Regions from separate parts of the Mesorhizobium sp. 2RAF45 genome, predicted to be linked through region 1. Evidence: predicted binding sites of a transcription regulator. Region 1 holds the regulator's gene; the other holds the start of a gene.
The links. The regulator PhoB, encoded in region 1, activates phosphate uptake and scavenging genes when phosphate is short. The targets are predictions, from matches to a motif close to TGTCATNNANCTGTCAT.
Positions count from the first base shown of each region.

Region 2: a site for PhoB is predicted at 1,715-1,731, ahead of phnC (phosphonate ABC transporter ATP-binding protein). Genes of this name have one in related genera too.

Region 1 covers NZ_JBFRGG010000012.1:110,852-118,267, reverse strand. The annotation lists gene AB4Z43_RS25805 (sugar ABC transporter permease) at 1-588, opposite strand, end outside; gene xylF (D-xylose ABC transporter substrate-binding protein) at 734-1,774, opposite strand; gene AB4Z43_RS25795 (ROK family protein) at 2,049-3,299, shown strand; gene phoB (phosphate regulon transcriptional regulator PhoB) at 3,312-4,001, opposite strand; gene phoU (phosphate signaling complex protein PhoU) at 4,021-4,728, opposite strand; gene pstB (phosphate ABC transporter ATP-binding protein PstB) at 4,754-5,557, opposite strand; gene pstA (phosphate ABC transporter permease PstA) at 5,554-6,405, opposite strand; gene pstC (phosphate ABC transporter permease subunit PstC) at 6,409-7,392, opposite strand.
Region 2 covers NZ_JBFRGG010000002.1:875,485-882,900, reverse strand. The annotation lists gene phnD (phosphonate ABC transporter substrate-binding protein) at 1-630, opposite strand, end outside; gene phnC (phosphonate ABC transporter ATP-binding protein) at 779-1,636, opposite strand; gene AB4Z43_RS09120 (DUF1868 domain-containing protein) at 1,870-2,580, opposite strand; gene AB4Z43_RS09115 (DapH/DapD/GlmU-related protein) at 2,666-3,283, opposite strand; gene phnL (phosphonate C-P lyase system protein PhnL) at 3,280-3,987, opposite strand; gene phnK (phosphonate C-P lyase system protein PhnK) at 3,990-4,766, opposite strand; gene AB4Z43_RS09100 (alpha-D-ribose 1-methylphosphonate 5-phosphate C-P-lyase PhnJ) at 4,763-5,662, opposite strand; gene fosX (FosX/FosE/FosI family fosfomycin resistance hydrolase) at 5,937-6,353, opposite strand; gene AB4Z43_RS09090 (carbon-phosphorus lyase complex subunit PhnI) at 6,350-7,416, opposite strand, start outside.

The sequences.
Region 1 (7,416 bases):
TCCGCCGCCCATCAGCTGGAAAGTCGTGTCGAGCGGCGCGACCGTGCGCCCGCTGGTGATCAGCCATGCCATGCCGCGCCAGACCAGCAGGCCGCCCAGCGTCACGATGAAGGCCGGAACCTCCATATAGGCGATGATGAAGCCCTGGAACGCGCCGATCAGGAGACCAAGCGCCACGCCAGCCGCCAGCGCGATGATCCAGAGCCAGGGGTTTCCAAGCTGGAAACCGACGACGCGGATGAGGAAGTCAGCCTGCGCCACGCCCATGATCATGCCGATCACGCCTTCGACGGATCCAACCGAGAGGTCGATGTTGCGCATGACGATGACCAGCACCATGCCGGTCGCCATGATCGCGACCGACGAGGTCTGCACCGACAGGTTCCACAGATTGCGCGGTGTCAGGAAAAGCCCGCCCGACAGGATATGGATGCCGACCCAGATGACCAGCAGTGCACCGACCATGCCGAGCATGCGCGTATCGAGCTCGGTAGCCTTGAGGAACCGTCCGACGGCGCTGAGTTCGGATGCACGCGCCTTGTCCGCTGTAGTGCTGCCGACCGGTTGAGTAGAGGTCGTGTCGGTCATGCTATCCTCCCACCGGTTTACCGTCTGGCGCGGGTACCGAACATGGATGCTATTTGCTTTCCGCGGTCATTTGAAGCGGGAAGCCCCTTGAGAAACGCCGCGGCTTTTGGGCCGCGGCGTCGATATCGAACGGTATTGCGCCGTTTTAGTTGCAGGCGGCGACGCTGCCGGCGGCGACACCCGCGCAGACTTCGTCCTTCTTGATCCAGCCGGCGTCGATGACGACGTTGAGATTGTCCTTGGTGATGGCCACCGGGGTCAGGAACAGCGACTTGACGGTGTTGCTGCCGGGCGTCGTGAAGTCCTTCACACCGGCGATGTCGGTCATCTTCTTGCCGTCGGCCAGCTGCGAGGCGATCTCGGCGGCGTTCTTGCCGAGTTCGCGCGCGTCCTTCCACACCGACACGGTCTGGGTGCCAAGCGCGATGCGGTTCAGCGCGGCATGGTCGCCGTCCTGACCCGAAACCGGCACGGTGCCGGCAAGACCCTGCGCCGTCAGCGCCGCGACGACGCCGCCGGCGGTGCCGTCATTGGCCGCGACGACCGCGTCGACCTTGTTGTCGTTGGCGGTCAGGAACTGCTCCATGTTCTTCTGGGCGTTGGCGGGCAGCCAGCCATCTGTATAGGCCTCGCCGACATTCTTGATCTTGCCGCTGTCGATGGCAGCCTTGAGCACTTCCATCGAGCCCGCGAACAGGAAGTCGGCGTTCGGATCGGCGCCCGAGCCCTTGATGAAGACATAGTTGCCTTCCGGCTTGGCCTTGAACACCGCGCTGGCCTGCAAGCGGCCGACTTCCTTGTTGTCGAAGGTCAGGTAGAAGACGTCCTTGTTCTCGATCAGGCGGTCATAGCCGACGACCGGAATGCCTTCGTCCAGCGCCTTCTGCACGGCCGGGCCGATGGCCGAGGCATCCTGGGCCAGGATGATCAGCGAATTGGCGCCCTGCGAGATCAGGCTCTCGACATCGGTAAGCTGCTTGCCAGGATTGGACTGCGCATCGGCGGAAATGTACTTGTCGCCGGCGGCCTCGATCGCCTTCTTCATGGCGGCCTCGTCGGTCTTCCAGCGCTCTTCCTGGAAGTTGGACCACGAAACGCCGATGACCTTGTCCTTCGCCTGCGCGACCGACGCAAGCGTCAGCGACATGGCGACACCCGCCAGGATGGCGGCTGTGAATCTCTTCATGATATTCCTCCCTGCGCCGCGTATGGCGCGACCAAACTGGCCCTAAGGCCGGCACAAAGGCCCTATTTTTTCGAGCCTCGAAAAAACACTGATCCAACACCGGAACGCTGTCAACAACGATTCTGATGGATTTTGATGTCCCTCTGAATTTTTTTCGAGCTTCGCAATAAATAAATGACAGCACAGGCCGCTTCTGCCAGTATTTGACCGTGTCGCCGGCAGCGTTCGAGGGAGGACCGGAAGAACCGCGGCGACCGGGAGGATGTGAAAAAACATGTCGGTCGGAATCCGCCACGACGATCTGCGCCGGCGCAACCGCGCGATGGTGATCGCGGCCGTGCGCCGGGCCGGCCGGCCCTCGCGCACCGAGATCGCAGCGACCACCGGCCTCAGCCATTCGACCATATCGGCGATTTCCTCCGACCTGATCGGTGAAGGCATCCTGGCCGAGGGCAAGCCGAGCGAGGCCGGCGCGCTGAAACGCGGCAGGCCGCAGGTCGGCCTCGGCCTCAATCCGGAGGCCGCGGCTGTGATGACCGTGGTGCTGTCGCTGAATTTCCTATGGGTCGCAGTCATCGACTATGCCGGCCAGGTGATATCGGAGGAACAGCGCCGGCTGGACACGCTGACCATGTCGCGCGAGGCGCTGATCGGCGAGTGCGTGGCCATAGTGCGGCGGCGCCTCGACGATCCCGACATCGACGTACGCAGCGTCGCCCGCATCGCGCTGGCGATCCAGGGCATCACCGACACCGAGGCCCGGGCGATGCTGTGGTCGCCGATCACACCGCAGACCGACATCGCCTTCGCAGACATACTCGAAGCCGAGTTCGGTATCCCCGCCACCATGGAAAACGACTGCAACATGATGGCGGTGGCGCTGCGCTGGCGCGATCCCGAGCGCTACCGTGACGACTTCATCGCCATCCTGCTTTCGCACGGCATCGGCATGGGGCTGGTGCTGAAGGGCGAGTTGTTCACTGGCACCCATTCCTCAGGCGGCGAATTCGGCCACATGATCCACCGGCCGGGCGGCGCGCTCTGCCGCTGCGGGCGGCGCGGCTGTGTCGAGGCCTATGCCGGCAATTACGCCATCTGGCGCAACGCCAGGCAGCTCGGCGAGGACACCGAGCCGGTGGCCGATGTCAGCGACGCGCAGATGCGGGCGCTGGCCGCGACGGCACGGGAACGGGACGGGCCCGAGCGCGAAGCCTACCGCAGGGCCGGGGAGGCACTCGGCTACGGCCTCGGCAGCCTGTTTGCGCTGATCGATCCCGCGCCCGTCGCCATGGTCGGCGTCAGCGCCGCTGCCTTCGACCTGATCGAGCCGGCATTGCGCGAGGCCATCGCCCAGACCGCCGGCGGCCAGCACTCGAAATCGATCTCCTTCGACACCGAGCCGAACGAACTGCCGCTGATCCGCGAAGGCTGTGCCATGCGCGCGCTGACCTTCGTCGACCAGGAGATTTTCGCGCCCGGCGTGCAAACGAAAGCAGGCCCTGCCGCGAAGAAAAACGTCGCCTGAGTCAGGTTGTGCTCAATCCTCGCGGATCGCGTAGCCCGCCCCACGGATGGTGCGGATGACATCCGGCATGCGGCCATTGTTGACCGCCTTGCGCAACCGGCCGACATGCACGTCCACGGTGCGCTCGTCGATGTAGATCGTCTCGCCCCAGACATTGTCGAGCAGTTGGCTGCGCGAGAACACGCGCCCGGGGTGCCGCATCATGAATTCGAGCAGGCGGAATTCGGTCGGCCCGAGCCGGATCTCGCTCTTCTTGCGGTAGACCCGGTGCGATTCACGGTCGAGCACGATATCGCCGACCTTGAGCACGCTGGACAGCACTTCCGGCTTGGCGCGGCGCAGCAGCGCCTTGACGCGGGCCATGAATTCCGGCGTCGAGAACGGCTTGACCAGATAGTCGTCGGCGCCGGTGGAGAGCCCACGTACACGGTCGCTTTCCTCGCCCCGGGCGGTCAGCATGATGATCGGCAGCCGCTCGGTCTCGGGCCGCATTCGCAGGCGCCGGCAGAGTTCGATGCCGGACACCGCCGGCACCATCCAGTCGAGCACAAGGAGGTCGGGCACGTTCTCCTGCAGGCGGATTTCGGCTTCGTCGCCGCGGGTCACCACCTCGACCTGGTAACCCTCCGATTCCAGATTGTAGCGGAGGAGCACGCCGAGCGGCTCCTCGTCCTCCACCACCATGATGCGTGGTGCGATCATCGATTGATTACCCCTGCGCTCAGGCCGCCGGCGCCGACATCGCCGTCTCGTCCTGTTTTGGACGGTTGGCGGGCAGTTGCGTGCCGGTCAGGACATAGTACGCATTCTCGGCGATGTTGGTCACATGGTCGCCGATGCGTTCGAGATTCTTGGCGCAAAACAACAGATGCGTGCAAGCCGTGATGTTGCGCGGGTCTTCCATCATATAGGTCAGCAATTCGCGGAAGACGGAGGTGTATTTGACGTCGATGCGCTCGTCGTCGGCGCGCAGCATCGCCAGTGCCGCGGCATCGCGCGCCGCATACTCCTCGATCACACCCTGCACCTGGATCAACACCAGCTGCGCCATGGCGTCGATGGAATGCGACAGGTCGCGCGGCGTGGCGCTGAGGCCGACAGTGCCGACGCGCTTGGCGATGTTCTTGGCAAGGTCGCCAATGCGTTCGAGGTCGCCGGCCATGCGGATCGAGCCGACGACATGGCGCAGGTCGTCGGCCATCGGCTGGCGCTTGGCGATCAGCGTGATGGCGCGGTCGTCGAGTTCGCGCTGGCGCGCATCCATGATGGCGTCGTCGGAGACGACGCGCTGAGCGAGAGCATTGTCGGAGTTCAGCAGTGCCTTGGTGGCGCCGCCGACCATCGAGCCGGCGAGATCGCCCATGTCGCTGATCAGCCTGCTGATCTGTCCGAGATCCTCGTCGAAGGCTGCGACTGTGTGTTCGGCCATGATCCTGGTCCTCGTATGCGTGCGATCAGCCGAAGCGGCCGGTGATGTAGTCTTGCGTGCGCTTCTCGCGAGGCGACGTGAAGATCTTCTCGGTGCGGTCGAACTCGACCAGTTCGCCCAGATACATGAAGGCGGTCTGCTTCGAGACGCGCGCCGCCTGCTGCATGTTGTGGGTGACGATGACGATCGTGTAGTCGGCCTGCAGCTCGTCGATCAGCTCCTCAATCTTGGCGGTCGACAGCGGGTCAAGCGCCGAGGCCGGCTCGTCGAGCAGGATCACCTCCGGCTTCACCGCCACGGTGCGGGCGATGCACAGCCGCTGCTGCTGGCCGCCCGACAGGCTGAGGCCGCTGGCATTGAGCTTATCCTTGACCTCGGTCCACAGCGCCGCGCGCTTGAGCGCCTGCTCGACACGGCCGTCCATCTCGGCCTTGCTGATCTTCTCGTAGAGCCTGACGCCGAAAGCGATGTTCTCGTAGATCGACATCGGGAACGGCGTCGGCTTCTGGAACACCATGCCGATCTTGGTGCGCAGCAGGTTGAGATCCTGCGAACGGTCGAGGATGTTCTGGCCGTCGAGCAGCACCTGGCCCTCCGCGGTCTGCTTGGGATAAAGCTCGTAGATGCGGTTGAAGACGCGCAGCAGCGTCGACTTTCCGCAACCCGACGGGCCGATGAAGGCGGTGACGCTGCGCTCGGGCAGCGACAGCGTGATATCCTTCAGCGCCTTCGACTGGCCGTAGTAGAAGTTGAGGTTCTTGACCTCGATCTTGGCCTTGGTCACCGCCTCGGCGGCGATCGTCATGTCTGGAGACAACATCTGGCTCATTTGTCCTCTCTGCGTCCGGTCAGGCTGCGCGCAAAGATGCTGAGCGCGAGAACCGTCAATGTGATTATGAGTGCACCGGTCCAGGCCAGCTGCTGCCATTCCTCATAGGGGCTGAGAGCGAACTGGAAGATGGTGACAGGCAGGCTGGCCATCGGCGCGTTGAGATTGCTCGACCAGAACTGGTTGTTCAGCGCCGTGAAAAGAAGCGGTGCGGTCTCGCCGGAGATGCGGGCGATGGCCAGCAATATGCCGGTGACGATGCCCGAAAGCGCGGCGCGATAGGCAACCGAGCGGATGACCACCCAGCGCGGCGCGCCGATCGCGGTGCCGGCTTCGCGCAAGGCGTTGGGCACCAGGTTGAGCATGTCCTCGGTGGTGCGCACGACGACGGGGATGACCAGGATGGCGAGTGCTACGGCACCGGCGATCGCCGAGAAATGGCCCATCGGCCGCACCATAAGCTCATAGACGAACAGGCCGATGATGATCGACGGCGCCGACAGCAGGATGTCGTTGATGAAGCGCACCACCGTGGTGAGCTTCGAGAAGCGGCCATATTCGGCCATATAGGTACCGGCCAGCACGCCGATCGGCGTGCCGACGATGATGCCGATGATGGTCATCACGATGCTGCCGTAGATGGCGTTGAGCAGGCCGCCGGCGTCGCCGGGCGGTGGCGTCATTTCCGTGAAGACCGAGAGGGAGACGCCGGCCAGGCCCTTGTAGAGCAAGGCGCCAAGGATCAGCGCCAGCCAGGCAAGGCCTATGCCGGCAGAGATGACGCACAGCGTCATCATCACGCCATTCTTGCGCTTGCGGCTTTGGTGAAGCGATGCGGCTGTCGACATCGGTCAGGCTCCCGTGCGGGCGTCGATGCGCATCAGCATGTAGCGGGCGATGGCAAGGATCAGGAAGGTGATAACGAACAGGATAAGGCCGAGCGCGACCAGCGAGGAGGTGTAGAGATCGCCGACCGCTTCGGTGAATTCGTTGGCGATGGTCGCCGAGATGGTCGTTGCCGGCGCAAACAGCGACGTCGAGATGCGGTGCGCGTTGCCGATGACGAAGGTCACCGCCATCGTTTCACCGAGCGCGCGGCCGAGAGCGAGCATGATGCCGCCCATGATGCCGATGCGAGTGTAGGGAATGACGACCCGGCGCGTGACCTCCCAGGTCGTGCAGCCGATGCCATAGGCCGATTCCTTGAGCACCGACGGCACCGTATCGAAGACGTCCTTGGTGATCGAGGTGATGAACGGCAGGATCATGATGGCCAGGATCATCGCCGAGGTCAGCAGGCCGATGCCATAAGGAGGGCCCGCGAACAGGCCGTTGAGGCCGGGAATGCCGTGGAACACGCTGATGATGAAGGGCTGCACCGTCGTCTGCAGGAACGGCGCCAGCACGAACAGGCCCCAGATGCCGTAGATGATCGAAGGGATGCCGGCCAGCAGTTCAACCGCCATGCCGATCGGACGCCGCAGCGGGCGTGGGCAAAGCTCGGTGAGGAAGATTGCAATGCCGATACCGAGCGGCACGGCGATCAGGATGGCGATGGCCGAGGTAATGATGGTGCCGTAGATCGGTGCCAGGGCGCCGAACTTCTCCGTCACCGGGTTCCAGCTTTCGCTGGTCAGAAAGGAAAAGCCGAAGGTCGACAGGGCTTGCCAGGAACCGGCAAACAGCGAGATCGCAACGCCGCCGAGCAGAACCAGCACCAATATCGCGGCGGCGCGGGTTGTCGCATGGAAGATTGCGTCGGTCAGCGCGAACCGTCGAACGGTGGCATCGCGCGAACTTCTAACGGCTGGCAAGGCTTCCTGGACAGCGCTCATGTCAAGCTCGGCTCTTTCAGTTGA
Region 2 (7,416 bases), on a different contig from region 1:
GGACGTGAAGCCGTTCTTGAAGTCGCCGATGCCGGAGGAATCATCGACCGCGACATCGACCTTGCCGTCGCGCACGGCCAGGATGTTGTTCTCATGGCCGCCGTTGAACTGGGTCGAGGCGAAGAAGGTTTCGTTCGAGGCGCCGGTGTCCTTCGGAATCTGGGTCAGCGGGATCAGGTACCCCGAGGTGGAGTCCGGATCGGCGTAGCCGAGCTTCTTGCCCTTGGCCGACTTGATGTCGGTGATGCCCGAGGTCTTCAGAGCCAGGCCGATCGAATAATAGCCGGTGGAACCGTCGGTCTGCTTGGTGGTGAGGATCGGGGTCACCGCCTTCGGGTCCTTGAGATAGACGCTGGCGTAGCCGGAGGCGCCGAGTTCTGCGAAGTCGAGCGTGCCGCCGAGCAGGCCCTGGATGACGCCGTCATAGTCGGCGGCAGGAAACAGCGAGACCTTCTCGAAGCCGAATTCGGCCTTCAGATGATCGGCCAGGCATTGGTAGTTGCGCAGCCGGTCGGTCTCGTTTTCACCGCCCAGAATGCCGACGCGGAATTCCTTCATGTCGGCGGCGTGGGCGATGCTGGTTGCCATGGCAAGCACCGAAACGGCGCTGAAAACCATCTTCCTGAACATTTGATGTCTCTCCTGTAAGTTCCGGCCCCGCGCCGGCAGCGTTCTTGATCTTGACAAGTGCCCTTGACGCGGGCGGACGATCCCAACCGCCCTTTCTTGGCCCATGATCTTTCCCGAAAACCGGATTCCACTTTTCGGGATCATGGGCTCAGTAACCCGGGAATGCGGGTTCGAGCGGTCCGGCGGATGCTGCGATCTTCTGCTTGAAGGCAACGCTGGTGGAGGTGATGGCCTCCGATATTTCGGCACCATTGCTGTCGGCGCCATAGACGAGGCGCACGGCCTCACGGTTGAGCTCCTCGGGCGGGCCGTCGAAGACGACCTTGCCGGCGGCCATGCCGATGATGCGGTTGCAATAGGCGCGGGCGGTGTCGAGCGTGTGCAGATTGGTGACGACGGTGATGCCCTCGCGCAGATTGATGTCCCGCAGCGAATCCATCACCACCTTGGCGTTGAGCGGGTCGAGCGAGGCGATCGGCTCGTCGGCGAGGATCACTTTGGGCTGCTGCATCATGGCGCGGGCGATGGCGACACGCTGCTGCTGTCCGCCAGACAAGGTGCCGGCGGGCTGAAGCGCGGTGCGGGCGATGTCGAGCCGCTCGAGCGCGGCGACCGCCTCGGCGCATTCGGCGCGAGAGAACATGCCGAGAAGGTTGGACAGGGTCGAGCGATGGTTCAATTTGCCGAGCAGGACGTTGGTCAGCACGTCGAGGCGCGGCACCAGGTTGAACTGCTGGAAGATCATGGCGCAGTCGCGCTGCCAGCGCCTCAGCGGCGAGCCGCGCAACCGGGAGACCTCGGCGCCGTCAAAAAAAATCGACCCCTGGCTGGGGTCGACAAGTCGGTTGATCATGCGAAGAAGGGTCGACTTGCCAGCGCCCGAACGGCCGATGACGCCAACCATCTGACCCTGCGGGATCGAGATGTTGACGTCGCTGACGGCGGTGTTCTTGCCAAATCGTCGGCTGACACCACGGATTTCGAGTGTGGCAGAGCTTGCTGACATGAGCAGGTTCCAGTCCGGACCTTGTTGATCGTCAGGCTCTCGCCTAGCGCAGCCACATGAACCTGCCGTGTCGCCAGCATGTCAGTTTTGTTACGCTCCACAGGCGCGACGGCTGAAGCGCGTCGCGCTGAAACGAATTCACGCGGCGCGCTTCGGGTCTTTGTTTTTATGCATGTCGTTCGCCCAAAACCGGGGCCGCTTTCGGGCGACATGCATTGGCGCGTGACCGGCGATCAGCCAAGCACCAGCAATTCCTCGAAGTGCTTCATGTCGCGAAAGGCGCAGAAGGCGGGCGCCTTGATCTCGATCACCGGAGCCTGCCTTGTCAAAAGCGTCAGGCAATCGTCGAACAGAGCCTGCCATGCTGCCGCACGGTCGTCGGCAAGACGCCGGATCTGATACGCGAAGGTGATGTGGAAGACGTAGGCGTCATGATCGGGGTGCCGGTAGCCGAACGGCACCGCCAACGCATCGCGCCATTGACGCATGATGCGCACGTCCTCGTCGGTCGCGCCGGCAACGGTGAGACCGGTCGGCACGACCTCGATCACCTTGATGTTGAAAGGACCGAAGCCCTCGAAGCCCTTCAGGTGCTCCAGATAGAGGCGGGTCATGGCGTCGATGCTGGTGTCGAGCGGTACGTCCTGCGGCCAGTAAGGCAAGCGGCGGCGATATTCGATGATGCCCTGGAACAGCGTCATATGCAGGCTGGAAACGGGCGTGAAGGCGAGCCGGTCGGCGTCGGGCATCGCCAGCATCTTCTCGCGCACCGCAAGCACGGCGGCTTCGGAAGGCGATCCGCTGACGAGATGGCTGACGACGGTGTTGCCGGGCTCGGTCAGGAAATTGCCCGAGGTGTCGTAGCGCGTGCCGAGATGCGCCGGCGGGGTCGGGTTGGTGCCGGCAAAGAATCCGAAAAGCGAGGGTCTGACGGTGTCGAGCATGGCAATCTCCTTGGGGAGATGGCGTCCTGTCCGAGTCCTGTGTCAGAGATATGAACAGGCCCCCTCATGACGGCAATGTGAGGAACTATCCCTCGTATTTCTCCAGGAATGCCTCGGCCGACAGCTCGCGAAAATCATCGAGCGAAATGCGCAGCCGCGCGTGGTCCCAGTCCCACCAGGCAAGCGCCTGATAGCGTTCGGCGGTGCGGCGGTCGAAGCGCTCGCGGATCGGCTTGGCCGGCACGCCGGCGACTATGGTGTAGGGCGCGACATCCTTCGAGACGACCGCGCCGGCGCCGACCGCCGCGCCATCGCCGACAGTGACGCCGGGCAGGACGGTCGAGCCGTGGCCGAGCCAGGTATCGTGGCCGATGGTGACGCGTTTGGCGCGGCGCTGGGCGAAGAATTCGCTCTCGTGCTCGGCGTCGTCCCAATAGTCCGAGGCGCGGTAGGTGAAATGATGCAGCGTCGGCCGCCAGGTCGGGTGGTTGGTGGCGTTGAGGCGCACGCTTGCCGCGATGTTGGCGAACTTGCCGATCGTCGCGCACCAGACAGAGCAATCCTGCATCATGTAGGAATAGTCGCCGAGTTCGCTCTCCGAAACCCGGCTGCGGTCGGCGATCTCGGTCCAGCGGCCAAGCGTCGAATTGTGTACCTCCGCCGTCGGGTGAACCAGCGGCGTCTCCGACAATTTCCTGGTCATGCGGCGAGTTTTCCTGGAGCAAAAGCGGTGACGTCGATGATGCGGTCGGCAACCGCCTCGCGAACATCATGATCGTGGAAGATGCCAAGCAGGGCGACGCCCGCCGCCTTTTTGGCGGCGATGAGTTCGATCACCACGTTGCGGTTGGTAGCATCGAGCGAGGCGGTCGGCTCGTCGAGCAGCAGGATAGGGTGCTCGGTGATGAAGCCGCGCGCGATGTTGACGCGCTGCTGCTCGCCGCCGGAGAAGGTCGCCGGCGGCAGCGCCCAGAGTTTTTCCGGCAAATTGAGCTGCGCCAGCAGGGCGCGTGCCTTGCCGCGTGCAACCTCGCGTTCCTCGCCGCGCTCGACCAGCGGTTCGGCGACGACGTCGAGCGCCGAGACGCGCGGCACGGTGCGCAGGAACTGGCTGACATAGCCGATCGTTTGCCGGCGAACGGCAAGCACGGTGCGCGGGCTGGCGTTGGCAAGATCGATCAGTCCGTCCTCGTGCCTGACGATGATCTGGCCCTCGTCGACGGCATAGTTGCCGTAGAGCATCTTCAGGATCGAGCTCTTGCCGGCGCCCGATGGGCCGCCGAGCACGGTGCATTCGCCCGCCCTGATCGAGAACGAGACACCGGCGACGACAGGCAGTTTGATGCCATCGCGCAGATGCATGGTGAAGCTCTTGGCGACGTCGGAAACAACGAGCGGGGTTGGCATCGTTACACCTGCAAAATGGAAGAAACGAGAAGCTGCGTGTAGGGCGCGCGCGGATCGTCGAGCACGCGGTCAGTGAGGCCGCTTTCGACGACGCGGCCGTCCTTCATCACCATCATGCGCTGCGACAGCAGGCGCGCCACGGCGAGATCGTGGGTGACGACGATGGCCGCGAGGCCGAGATCGGTGACCAGTCCACGCAACAGGTCGAGCAGGCGGGCCTGCACCGAGACGTCGAGGCCGCCGGTTGGCTCGTCCATGAACACCAGCCGTGGGCCGGTGACGAGGTTGCGGGCGATCTGCAGGCGCTGGCGCATGCCGCCGGAAAAGGCGCGTGGCTCGTCGTCGATACGGTCTTGCTCAATCTCGACGCGCGACAGCCAGTCGACCGCCGTGGCGCGGATCTTGCCATAGTGGCGGTCGCCCACCGCCATCAGCCGTTCGCCGACATTGGCGCCGGCAGACACCGTCATGCGCAGGCCGTCGGCCGGGTTCTGGTGGACAAAGCCCCAGTCGGTGCGCATCAGGAAGCGGCGCTCGGCCTCGCTCATGCGGTAGAGCTCGCGGAACTGGCCGTCGCGCATGCGGTAGCTGGCGGTGCCGGAAGACGGTAAGAGCCGCGTCGACAGGCAATTGAGCAGCGTCGTCTTGCCGGAACCGGATTCGCCGACGACTGCCAGGACTTCGCCCGGCCACAGGTCGAAGGAGACGTTGTCGCAGCCGACGCGCGAACCGTAGAATTTGGAGAGCGCCGAGACGCGCAGCAGCGGTTCGTCGGTCATTGTGCCGGCTCCATTTTTTCGGAAGCAAGATGGATTTCCGGAGCAAGATGGCCGCGATGGCCCTCTTCACGCCGCTTCTCGCAATGGTCGGTGTCGGAGCAGACGAACATGTGGCCGCCATGGTCGTCGAGGATGACCTCGTCGAGATAGACATTTTCGGCCGCGCACAGTGCGCAGGGCTGGTCGAAGGTCTGCACCTCGAACGGATGGTCCTCGAAGTCGAGGCTGACGACATCGGTGAAGGGGGGCACCGCATAGATGCGCTTCTCGCGTCCGGCGCCGAACAGCTGCAGCGCCGGCGAGCGGTGCATCTTGGGATTGTCGAATTTCGGCGTCGGTGAGGGGTCCATCACATAGCGGCCCTCGACCTTGACCGGATAGGCATAGGTCGTGGCGATGCGGCCGTGCTTGGCGATGTCCTCATAGAGCTTCACATGCATGAGGCCATACTCCTCCAGCGCATGCATTTTGCGCGTCTCGGTCTCGCGCGGTTCGAGGAAGCGCAGCGGCTCGGGGATCGGCACCTGGTAGACCAGCACCTGGCCCGCGGTCAGCGGATGTTCGGGGATGCGGTGGCGGGTCTGGATGATGGTGGCGCCGGCGGTATCGGTGGTGACAGCGACATTGGCGACCTTCTTGAAGAAGGCGCGGATCGATACCGCGTTGGTGGTGTCGTCGGCGCCCTGGTCGATAACCTTCAGCACGTCATCGGGGCCGAGGATGGAGGCGGTGACCTGGACGCCGCCGGTGCCCCAGCCATAGGGCATCGGCATTTCGCGCGAGGCGAAGGGCACCTGGTAGCCGGGAATGGCGATGCCTTTGAGGATCGCCCGGCGGATCATCCGCTTGGTCTGTTCGTCGAGATAGGCGAAGTTGTAGGTGGCGATGTCGGTCATGGTGATCACATCCGCTTTGTGCTATCGAATTGGCGTCCAGGACGCGGAAACAGGGGCGAATTCAGATGAACTCGACCGGATGGATGCATCTCGGAATTGTGCTGGTGGTGTTCGCCGGCGTCGTTCTCTTTTTCCTTCGGCGCATGGGTTTTCCCGCTCCCAAAGAGGGCTCTCAAGGTGAATCCATGGGCGTCGGAGGTGGCGGCTACTCCGGGTATGATAGCTATGGCGGTCATTCTCACGACGGTGGCGGCCACGGGGGCGGGCACTAAGTTCATTGCGCAGCCTCCAACCCCTTGGCATAGCGCGCCAGCCGCTCGGTGAGCGTGCCGGTATGCAGTTCGAACATGTGGTTGTCGTCGTAGAAATAGATCGAGCGGCCTTCGCCCTCGACGCGTGGGCGCGGCGGGCGCATGTCGAGGCCTAGTCTGCCGACGCGCTCGGCGTAGCGGTCGAAATCGTCGTCATCGATCTTGAAGGCGATGTGGTTGTAGCTGCGCTCGGCCAGCTTCTCGCCTTGCATGATGGCGATCCAGATGTCGCCGATCAGGAAGAATTTTTCGCGCGACAGCGAAAACTGCGCGGCGTCGCTGGCAAAGACCTCGCGGGCGTCGAAGACGCCCTCGAGTATCCTTGTCATCTGCTCAAGGTCGCGGACGATGAAGGTCATGTGGGACAGGCCTTCGATCATTCCGCGGCCTCCCGCTTTTCGTCGACCTTGGCGGGGTTCTTACGGGCCTCATGTTCGGCGCGCATGCGGCGCACGAGGTCCAACTCGGCCTGGAAGTCGACATAGTGCGGCAGCTTCAGATGCTCGACGAAGCCGGTCGCCTGGACATTGTCGGAATGCGAGATGACGAATTCCTCGTCCTGGGCGGCGGCGATGATGTCCTCGCCAAGCTCGGAGGCGCGCAGCGCGCGGTCGCAGAGCGCCATGGCCATCGCCTTACGCTCGCTCTGGCCAAAGACCAGGCCGTAGCCGCGGGTGAACTGCGGCGGCGCCTTGGCCGAGCCCTTGAACTGGTTGACCATCTGGCATTCGGTGACCCGCACCGTGCCGAGCGGGGCTGCGAAGGGCAGTTCGGGAGCGTCGAGTTCCAGCTCGACCTCGCCGATGCGGATTTCACCGACAAAGGGATGGTTGCGGGCATAGCCGCGCTGGGTGGAATAGCCGAGCGCAAGCAGGAAACCCTCATCGCCGCGAGACAGCGCCTGTAGGCGGATGTCGCGCGCCATCGGAAATTCCAGCGGTTCGCGGGTGATGTCGCCGGGGACATGGTCCTGCGGCATGTCGCCATCCGGTTCGATCAAGCCTTCGCGGGCCAAGATCGCCGAGACGCGTGGCATCGCTTGCGCTTCGCTCTCACGCTGCAGCGGTTGGGCGACATCAGAGCCGGCTGCAAGCTCGGGATCGAGCAGCCGGTGCGTGTAGTCGAAGGTCGGGCCGAGCAACTGGCCGCCAGGCAGGTCCTTGTAGGTCGCCGAGACGCGCCGCTCGACTAGCATGGCGCCGGTGTCGATCGGCCTGCTGTAGCCGAAGCGCGGCAGCGTCGTGCGATAGGCGCGCACCAGGAAGATCGCCTCGATCATGTCGCCACGCGCCTGGACGATGGCGAGCGCGGCGAGTTCACGGTCATAGAGCGAGCCTTCGCTCATCACCCGGTCGACGCCGAGCGCCAGCTGCTCGACGATCTGGTCGAGGCGCAGGGCCGGAACCGAACGGTCGCCGCGCCGGCGATCGGCAAGCAGGCTGT